One region of the Psychrobacillus sp. INOP01 genome, then DNA from elsewhere that is predicted to be linked to it. Evidence: riboswitches for the same ligand, from Rfam matches in the RefSeq annotation. Region 1 holds a riboswitch; each other region holds the start of a gene.
The links. A riboswitch is a leader RNA that binds a small molecule or an ion and turns the genes downstream of it on or off. The one in region 1 is predicted to bind thiamine pyrophosphate.

Region 1 (3,285 bases):
AAAAATCCCATGCACACCTGTTGTATTTTGTGCAGTTAATGCTGTAATGACCGATGTGCCAAACACCCCTAATTCCTGAAATGTTTTCAGATCTGCTTGAATACCAGCGCCGCCACCACTGTCTGAACCTGCTATTGTACATGCAATCATTTTGTTCCCTCCGCTAATCGTTCTAAATGGTTCAGTACATTTTCATGCAACGTACCAATCGGCCCATAAGCCCATTCACTTATCTGTTTATATTCACGTAATAAATTCGCTAAATCCGAAAAAGGCTCCGTACTACTTGCAAGTAGGGCTGTACAAATCGCACTAAGTAAACAGCCACTGCCCGTCACTTTCGTGATCTTTTCATGACCGCCCGTAATCAGTGCCACTTGAACACCGTCTGTTAATACATCTGTTTCACCTGTGACAATGACCAAGCAATTATAGTTCCTTGCAACGGTTTTGGCAGTTTGTACAACATCAAGTTTCCCTGAACCGCTATCCACACCTTTTGAATGCCAATTGACACCGGCAATGGCAGCGAGTTCTCCTATATTACAGCGAATTAAGCTCACCTTTAACTGTTGTAATAAGGCAAGCGTTGTACGTGTACGAAAAACGGTTGCCCCTGCACCAACAGGATCTAACACAATCGGCACGTGGTGCGTATTTGCACTTTGGCCAGCTACTTGCATCGAAGAAATGGTGCGTTCATTAAGTGTCCCAATATTGAGAAGTAATGCATCCGCTTTACTCGCCATTTCGGCTACTTCCTCTTGTGCATCAGCCATCACAGGGGAAGCACCAATCGCCAGCAAGCCATTTGCGGTGAAATTCGCCACTACATAGTTTGTGATGCAATGTACGAGAGGTTTTTGTGTATTAATTTTTTGCAGGCTCAACGATATACACCTCCTGCATCCAATTTTGCATCGTCCAAGCCATTTCCCAAAACTGCCATTCATAGTAACAACTTTTCTTAAAATGCTCATATAACCATTTTTCTTTTTCCTGTTGCTCTGCTGCTAAACGATTCATCATTTTCTTTTGCTTTTCGATCGTTTCTTTCATCTTGTCTGATCCATATAGGGCAATCCATTGGGCATATAACGGTATATTAGGCGAAGCTTGTTTTATTTTTTGCCCGATTTCTTGATACAGCCACGGGCAAGGTAAAATCGCTGCAAATGCTTCTGCAACATCTCCAGTATGAACCGCCTGATACATATGACTCACATAGTTATAGGCTGCAGGTGCTGCTTCAAATTGTTCAATTTCCTCAGCTGTAACGCCTAAATCCTTAAACGTCGTACGATGAAGTTCCAACTCGGCTTCATGAATAAATCGTGCCGTGTCTAAAAAATAGTGAATATCCTCTTCATTTGTTGCTTTCGCTGCTGCAAGCGCCAGGACTTTTGTGTAATGCTTTAAATAATACGAATCTTGTAGCATATAAAACTTAAATTTCTCTAACGGCAAAGTTCCATCTGCAATGCCTCGTACAAATGGATGCTCGAAGCTTGCCTCAAAATAAACATTCGTTTCTTTCCTCACTTTTTCACAAAATTCCATACATAGTCCTCCTCATTGGTGGACGTAAGTGCAAAAAAAGGCGTCTCTAAAAATAGAGACGCCCAAAAAGTGTAAACTACACCACTAATTGCTCCCTACGTCAGTGTTAACTGTCAGGTTCTAAGGGTCAGGTTTTAACCTTCTCAACACCAAAGTGTCCCCCCGCAATTAAAGTATTTGCATAAGAAAGGCTCCACGTAAAAAATACGCGGAGCCCTAGTAAGTACAAATTCATAATTTGTATGTACTTTGCTCCCTACGTCCGTATTAACGGTCAGGTTCTAAGGGTCAGATTTTACCTTCTCAACACCAATGTGTCCCCCTGCAAATGCATTTAATTAGCTTGAGTGTATCAAAACAAATGGATTTTAACAAGCTTATCTTAAACTACTACACCACTACAAATAGTCAAAAAAATATTCCCAAATCCCGCTTTGGGAACTTGTTTAAATTCAATTAACGATATAGGCAGTTCGGAATCTGTATACTAAATACAGTTATTTAACTTCAAGCTACTGCATGAGAAGTTAAAAATTAATAAAGTTAACCCTAAGCGGACAGTTTACTCACTGGGGGTTCACTGTGAAACACTAAGTAATTTTAATTATAGGTTCTTTACTTCTTCCGGAAATAGAAAACTAATTAGTTCTTTGAACATATCTTGTTGATACATACATAAAAGGATTTCTTGAATAATTTCTTTATATCTTATATTTAAAGTAGTTGAAATTATAGTAATTGTTTGATTTAAAGTTGGTAAACCTTTTTCGAACAATTCAGATAGGTATTCTGTATCTATCATTAAAGAATCTTGTTCTTGATGTAAACGGCTTGTTTGATAAGACATTCCATTCTTAATGAAACTTAAGAAGGATTTCTTAATTGAGTGTAGAAAAATATATGTGCAAACAAAACACAGGAGGCTACTATGACTAATTTAATATCACATATTGCTACACTGGAAATACCAGTTACTAATTTAGAAGAATCTATAAAGTTTTATATCGATATCCTGGGTGCCGAAGTCCACTTTCAAGGTAAAAAAAATGCTATGCTTACTATGAAATCAAAAGGAGTTCCAACGATTTTCTTGGTTGAAACTGAAGAAATTAATGGATTATCATTCACAAATACAAATACTAATATCGTTCATAGCATAATTGACTTTTATACTCCTACCTTAAAAGAATTATATGAGTGGCTTGAAGGAAAACAAGTTGAAGTTGGTCCTTTAAATTTACAAGGCGAATTTGGTGGTTTTGGATTTAAAGATCCTTCTGGAAATTGGTTAAGTGCCTGCAATATCCTTCACCCAGAACAGTAAATATTTTTTTCTATTTAAGTTACAGTCGTAATTTTTTTGCGCCTTTCTTTCTATTACACATAATGAGTCTAATGCGAACATAAAAACTCCCATTTTCTTATTAAACTAACCTGCCGCGTTAGTTCAACAAAAAAGGCTTTACCCCTTCTTGAAGTAAAGCACCCGTTAGTTGAAGAATAATTGACATTCTTAGTAATCTTTATTATATGTGGACATGTAGTTTATAATAGTCCGTTTATTCATTTGGATCATTAATAGAAAACACATACATATCAACGTCTAAAAAAGCATTTATTTCTGCAGCGAACTTACTGAATTCAGGATAAATCACTAATCCTGGAGTATATCCATCGTAAATCTGTATAACTAACTCTAGACGTACATCTAAAATAAGTTCTTCT
Region 2 (3,285 bases), 1.3 Mb from region 1:
TCTCGAAGATGCAATTTCGTTCGCTACTTCGTTTCTTTATGAGTCAAACACTTACTATTTTTCTTTATTTCCACTAGTAAAAAGAAAGTCTGATTCCTTCATCCATCATGAAATAATAGCATTTCTAATTCAACAGTGATTACAAATGCTTTTTCCCTACATTAACTTGGACTAATCTTAATATCTAAGCGATATGCTTTGCCAAATCTAATTATGGGGACTACTCAAATAATTGATTGTAGTGCAAGGTGGCGACTCCAGTGGGAAAAGCGTTATGCGAAGACCCCGCAGCGAAGACATTGGCCAAACTTTGTTTGGGTAATGTCTTTGCGACGAGTAATCGCAGGAGCATATGTTTTCCGAACGAGGAGGCTGAGGCAACGCCCATGGAAAGCGTAAACCTGAAACGGAAATCAGCAGTATCTATGAACACTGGTTTCGCAGTATGATAATCCATATACTTAATTTTAAAAAACGCCTTCGAAAGAGTAAAATTTCGAAGGCGTTTTGTTTTATTTTAATCTAATTTAGTTAATAAAATAGGAGCACCTTTTGTCACAACAATTGTATGCTCAATCTGTGCTACTAACGATTTATCAGGAGTTACAAATGTCCAACCATCACCAGATTCCACGATATGCTCTGCTTTTTCAGAAATAAACGGTTCTACAGCTAAAACCATTCCTTCTTTTAATATCGTAGGATCCCATGCATCGTAATAATTCAACACATGCTGAGGAGCTTCGTGTAACGATTTCCCAATACCATGTCCAGTTAGGTTCATAATAACATGTAAGCTATTATCTTTCGCTTCTCTTGCTACGGCTTTTCCGATTTGATTTAAACGAGAACCAGCCTTAACTTTTAGCATCGCACGATCAAATGCACTCTCAGCTACAGCACATAACTTTTCTTTTTCTTCATAACCTTCACCAACAACAAAAGAAATCCCAGTATCTGCAAAGTAACCATCAAGTGATCCAGAAACATCTATATTCACGATATCGCCATCTTGAATAACACGAGAGCCTGGCATTCCATGCGCTACTTCCTCATTAACACTGATACAAGTATATCCTGGAAAATCATATTCACCCATTGGTCCAGAAATAGCTCCATGCTCTTTAAATAGCTTTCCACCGATTTCGTCCAATTCTTTTGTTGTAATCCCAGGTTTAGTTGCAGCCTTCATCACTTCTCGAATTTCTGCAACAATACGCCCTATTTTTTTTAATGCTACTAACTCTTCGTCAGTTTGTACAATCATCTTAACAAGATCCCTTCTTCACTAAATGTATTCTAATCATATCATATTTAGTGAGAATTCGGCAGTGCTAGGCGCGGAGCTTTAACAAATAAAACAGAACAAATGAAAGCAGCTATTAAAAATACTGGAATCATATAAGTAGAATTATAGATTAATGAATACAAAATCACGTTTTGATCTCCAGCAAATTCTCCAAAAAATAGAATACCTGAAGTCACATGTGCTAAATAGCGAAGAAAACCTGCGATGAATGCACCCAAGACAACCGCTGTAATCATTTTCACTTTATCCTTTTGTTCAAATGCTTGTATAAATGCAGGTCTTAGAAATCCAGCAAATCCTGCAACCATAAAGGCGATGAAATAATCGATTGCTACCTGCGCAATAACTATTTCAAATGATAATGGCGCTGCATAAAAACGACCTGTCACTACTTGTAAAACGCCTATCAAAAAGCCAGTAGCAAGTCCCGCAACAACACCACGACGAAAGGCCATTAAAATAACAGGTACAAGAACGAATGTTACGGACCCACCTTGTGGCATTCCAAAGCCAATCATATCTAAAACGTATCCTAACGCTGCAAAAATAGCGATTTCCATTAATATTACAACTCGTTGATTTTTCATGACAATCCCCTTTTTTGACCACAAAAAAACGACCCCTGGGATAGACCCAGACATCGCGCGATTGTCAGTTTCCATCCACATCCCTACGCAAGCATTAACTTACAGGTTCGAAGGGTACTATCTCAGCCGCATCAGCGACGCCCCTTGTGGTTTGAATTATTTAGTTCGAATTCATTGTAGCTGAATAGAATAAGTAATGCAACCTTCTTTTGTTCATTTGTTATACTTGTAAAAATACTATATGCAAAAGGGGATGTATACATGATTGCTTTATTAAAAGATTTGGTACGTATGAAAAGTGACTCAATCGATGGCGCAAATAGTGCTTTGTTATTCTGTGAAAGTTGGCTAGAGGAACGAGGGATTACTACTACTGTCTTAAAGCATGAGGATAAACTGATGCTTGTGGCAGTAATTGGAGATGGTGATGAATGTATGATTTGGAATGGTCATGTAGATGTTGTTCCAGGAAACCCGGAACAATTCGAGCCATTTGTAGAAGGAGATTTGTTATATGGCCGCGGAACAGCTGATATGAAAGCAGGAGTTGCTGCGATGATGCAAGCCTTTTACGAGCTATCTAAGGAACCTAAAAGTCTTACTAAAAAAATTCAATTACATATTGTGACTGATGAGGAAACAGACGGTCAAACGTCAAAATTTCTAGTAGATCAAGGATATACTGGTGACTTTGTTATATGTGGCGAGCCTACACACTTAAAGATTGGCCTACAAGCAAAAGGAATTATCCAGTTCGATGTGATTTTAAAAGGAAAACCTAGCCATGGAAGTCGTCCATGGGAAGGAAAAAATGCTATTGAACAAGCTTTTCTATTTGACCAACAGCTCCGCACACTTTCTTTTTTAACTGCAAGCAATGAGTTCTATGATTATCCTTCCTTAAACTTGGCGAAAATACAAGCAGGTGAACGCTATAACGTTGTACCCGACGAGTGCATAGTAAGCTATGACCTTCGTTTCGTTCCTGGACAGGATATGCAGAGTATTATCGAAGATATTACAAAGTTGGCTCAGGAATTTTCCAATAGTGAAATGAAGATTCAAACGACTGCTCCTGCAGTAACTACTGAGGCTATCAACCCATATATCGAACGCATTGCTCATGTCACTTCACAGTTTATAGGAAAACCTGCTGAATTATTTGGGCAGCATGGAGCTGCAGATGCTCGCTTCTACGCAGAAACTGGAGCAGGGGCAATTGAGTTTGGACCAAGTGGCGGAGATTGGCATGGTGAAAAAGAATATGTATCTATTTCCTCTACGGAAACCTTCAAAAATATATTAGTTTCCTTAGTTAAGAACTGAAACATATAGCCTATCATTCCGTAAATAGTGAAACTTCCATCAGTGGGATTTTCTTCAGCCCCA
Region 3 (3,285 bases), 1.9 Mb from region 1:
GTTCTTATACTGGCACTACCGATATGGGGTAACACAGTTACGTTAGGTAATGTCAATAAAGGATGATCCATCGGTACAGGCTCCTGTTCAAATACATCAAGTCCTGCAGCCCATATTTTTTTGGATACTAGTGCTTCATAAAGAGCTTGTTCATCAACAATGCCACCTCGTGCGACATTAATAATTGCTGCTGTTTCCTTCATAAGGTTTAGTTCACGTTCACCTATAAGTCCCTTTGTTTCTGGTGTTAGTGGAGTTAACAGAATGACAAAATCAGATTGCTTTAATAAGTCGTCTAATTCAGCATAAGTAAAACCATATGTTTCTTCTGCATCTGGTTTTCTAGTACGATTGTGATATAACACGTTCATGTCAAAGCCTTTCGCACGCCTAGCAACTGCTTCCCCTATGCGACCCATTCCAACAATTCCAAGCGTAGCACCGAATACATCCATTCCTGTATATTGCATCGGTGACCGGGAAGTCCAATTACCTGCACGAATTTCTTGTTCAACCTCTGTAATTCGACGGGCTGTCGCCAATAGCAAAGCAATTGTTAAGTCTGCTGTTGTCTCTGTTAGTACACCAGGTGTGTTAGTAACAATGATTCTATGCTCCTTGGCAGCCTCTACGTCTATATTGTTATAGCCAACACCAAAGTTACTTATTACTTTTACATTTGGAAGACTTTCTATTAGTGCACGATCGATATTATCAGATAGCATCGTCCATAAAGCATGTGCTTCTTTGGCATTTGTTTTTATTTCATCATATGTCATAGCAATGCTTTCGCTATGCCACATTTGTACATCGAATTTTTTTCTTAAGGGCTCTACAATCTCCTCAGGTAGTTTACGTGTAATGTATAATTTGTCCAAAACTTCTTCCCCCTTTAATTTATTTATTCAGGTGTTACTTTTGTACTTTCGGGTGTTTCTCTGCTTCTTTCCGGTGTTCCTCCATTTCGGTCAGTAGTATGAGTCACCCAGCACCCAAATAGTTGTGTTTAATAAAGCATGGACGAAAGTATGAATTTTTGCAAACATATTTACATCTTTAAAAAGCTACGTTATACTTTGGGCACATTAAAAAAACTACATACCGTTTTCTGCACTAGGGGTGCCCACTTTGGCTGTGATGAGAGCTTTTTAGCTCCGATCCCTTATTACTCGATCAGGATAATACCTGCGTGAGGAAGTGCGGTGACTTTCCTAATATTTTTGTATTGGATTAGTGACTGCATCTTCACGGATGTGGTCTTTTTTTATGAAAATATATAGGGAGGTTTTATAAATGGAATGTGGATTAAGCCCAATTATCGGATTTCGTTTTTCGTTACATCCGATGACAAATGATTTTATTAAGGTGATTAAAGATGCTTTGAAGGAGACGGATACTTCGAATGTGTGGATGCATACAGATGACGTGTCAACGGTCATTCGTGGGAAACAATTACATGTATTTAATGTGGCAAAAGCGATTACTTTGAATGCCGCTAAAACAGGTGTGCACGTTGCTTTATCTGGTACTTTTTCCGCAGGTTGTCCTGGTGATTCTGCGGGTGATGTGTATTTGGACAAAGGAGATGAAGTCGCGAATAATGACATAACGAAGCAATATGTATCTTCCCAATTCGCCCTTTATCCAATGAATAACCCTGATTATATGGACGTTATTTACAGAGAGGTAGACCGAGCAAAAGAACGTGGTGTGTTCAATGAGTCGATGCATTATGCAAGTGGAATTCACGGTGATATTCATGATGTATTCGCTTTTTACGAAGAAGCTTTTACAAATGCTCGCTCTGAAGAATATAAGCATTTAGTGATGACGGTTTCAATGAGTATTAATAGTCCTTCGCATGGGGGTCTTTAATATGCTGAAATCTTGGAAGTTAAAAGAGATTGTACTTATGTCTTTATTTGCAGTTGTGTTTGGTATTGTTTACTTGCTATTTTTACATGTCGGCAATATTTGGGCTGGCTTTATAGGACCGATTGCATATGAATGGATTTTTGGCATTTGGTTTATCGTGTCAATTATTTGTATGTATATTATTCGAAAACCCGGTGCTGCAGTTATTTCTGAAACGATTGCTGCTGCTATAGAGGTGTTGTTAGGAAATGCTGTTGGACCTCGATTAATTCTTTCAGGGGTGATTCAAGGTTTAGGTGCAGAGGCAGTATTTGCTGCAACGCGTTACAAACGCTTTGACTTGTGGGTGTTAATGTTAGCTGGTGTCGGTTCTTCACTATTTAGTTTTGCGTATGGATACTTTCTAGGTGGATTTACGGTGTATAGCACCGGCTATGTTGCACTTATGCTCGGAATTCGTGTGCTAAGCGGGGCATTGCTTGCAGGTGTCGGTGGAAAGGCAGTAGCAGACGGATTACTTGCAACCGGTTCTCTTCGCGGATATGCTATTTCCCGTTCGAAAAAGGGTGAGGTTCGTGCATGAGGTTATTCAATTTGAGAAAGTAAGTTTCCGTTATCCAGATGAAGAAAATTGGATACTGGAGGATCTTTCGTTTACCGTGCAGCGAGGGGAACGTATAGTCATCACTGGTCCAAGTGGATGCGGGAAAACGACATTACTTTATTTATGTAATCGATTGTATCCGGATAACTGCGATGGAATTATGGCTGGCTCAGTAAAACTTTTTGAAAAAGATAGCCTTTCCTTTATTCCCGGGGAAATAAACCACCGTATAGCAACTGTCTTTCAAGATCCAGATGCTCAGTTTTGCATGCAAACAGTCGAAGAAGAACTCGCTTTTACGCTTGAAAATTTGCATACTAAACATGAAGAAATGGAAAAAAGAATCTCTGGTGTACTGACTTTAACCGAGTTAACTGAGTTTCGCCACGCAATCATTCAGAAGCTATCTGGTGGACAAAAGCAACGCATTGCTACTGCATGCGCACTTATTATGGACCCGGAAATACTGCTACTAGACGAACCACTCTCTCATTTAGATCCTTATACTGCAAAAAAGTATGTAGAGTGGTTAGATGATTTACAGCAAAAACGAAAGATGACGATTGTGGCCATTGAGCATCGATTGGATTTATGGGGGGACTTTTTTGACAGAAGTATTTCCTTGCATAAAGGCGAAGTAACTCCTAAGTTAGAAAAACGAAAAAGCAGTATACAAGAAAATGCTTCATTAGTAGTTAGTAGAGTACTAGCAGAACCCATTTTGCAAGAAACCACTTTTACGTTAAATCGTGGTGAAATAACAGTACTTGCTGGACCAAATGGTAGCGGAAAGTCTACTTTGTTGA

Region 2: it holds a riboswitch for thiamine pyrophosphate, as region 1 does, so the genes downstream of both, thiT (energy-coupled thiamine transporter ThiT) here and tenA (thiaminase II) in region 1, are expected to answer to the same signal.
Region 3: it holds a riboswitch for thiamine pyrophosphate, as region 1 does, so the genes downstream of both, KD050_RS12115 (YkoF family thiamine/hydroxymethylpyrimidine-binding protein) here and tenA (thiaminase II) in region 1, are expected to answer to the same signal.

Annotation. Positions count from the first base shown of each region.
Region 1 covers NZ_CP073315.1:4,272,267-4,275,551, reverse strand. Annotated here, with positions in the region: gene thiD (bifunctional hydroxymethylpyrimidine kinase/phosphomethylpyrimidine kinase) at 1-150, opposite strand, end outside; gene thiM (hydroxyethylthiazole kinase) at 147-890, opposite strand; gene tenA (thiaminase II) at 871-1,560, opposite strand; TPP riboswitch at 1,636-1,734, opposite strand; TPP riboswitch at 1,797-1,894, opposite strand; gene KD050_RS21000 (VOC family protein) at 2,489-2,884, shown strand; gene KD050_RS20995 (DUF4279 domain-containing protein) at 3,120-3,285, opposite strand, start outside.
Region 2 covers NZ_CP073315.1:1,226,704-1,229,988, forward strand. Annotated here, with positions in the region: gene map (type I methionyl aminopeptidase) at 518-1,267, opposite strand; gene thiT (energy-coupled thiamine transporter ThiT) at 1,315-1,896, opposite strand; TPP riboswitch at 1,960-2,051, opposite strand; gene KD050_RS06235 (M20 family metallopeptidase) at 2,158-3,222, shown strand.
Region 3 covers NZ_CP073315.1:2,385,651-2,388,935, reverse strand. Annotated here, with positions in the region: gene KD050_RS12120 (2-hydroxyacid dehydrogenase) at 1-878, opposite strand, end outside; TPP riboswitch at 1,106-1,213, shown strand; gene KD050_RS12115 (YkoF family thiamine/hydroxymethylpyrimidine-binding protein) at 1,294-1,875, shown strand; gene KD050_RS12110 (ECF transporter S component) at 1,877-2,458, shown strand; gene KD050_RS12105 (ABC transporter ATP-binding protein) at 2,451-3,285, shown strand, end outside.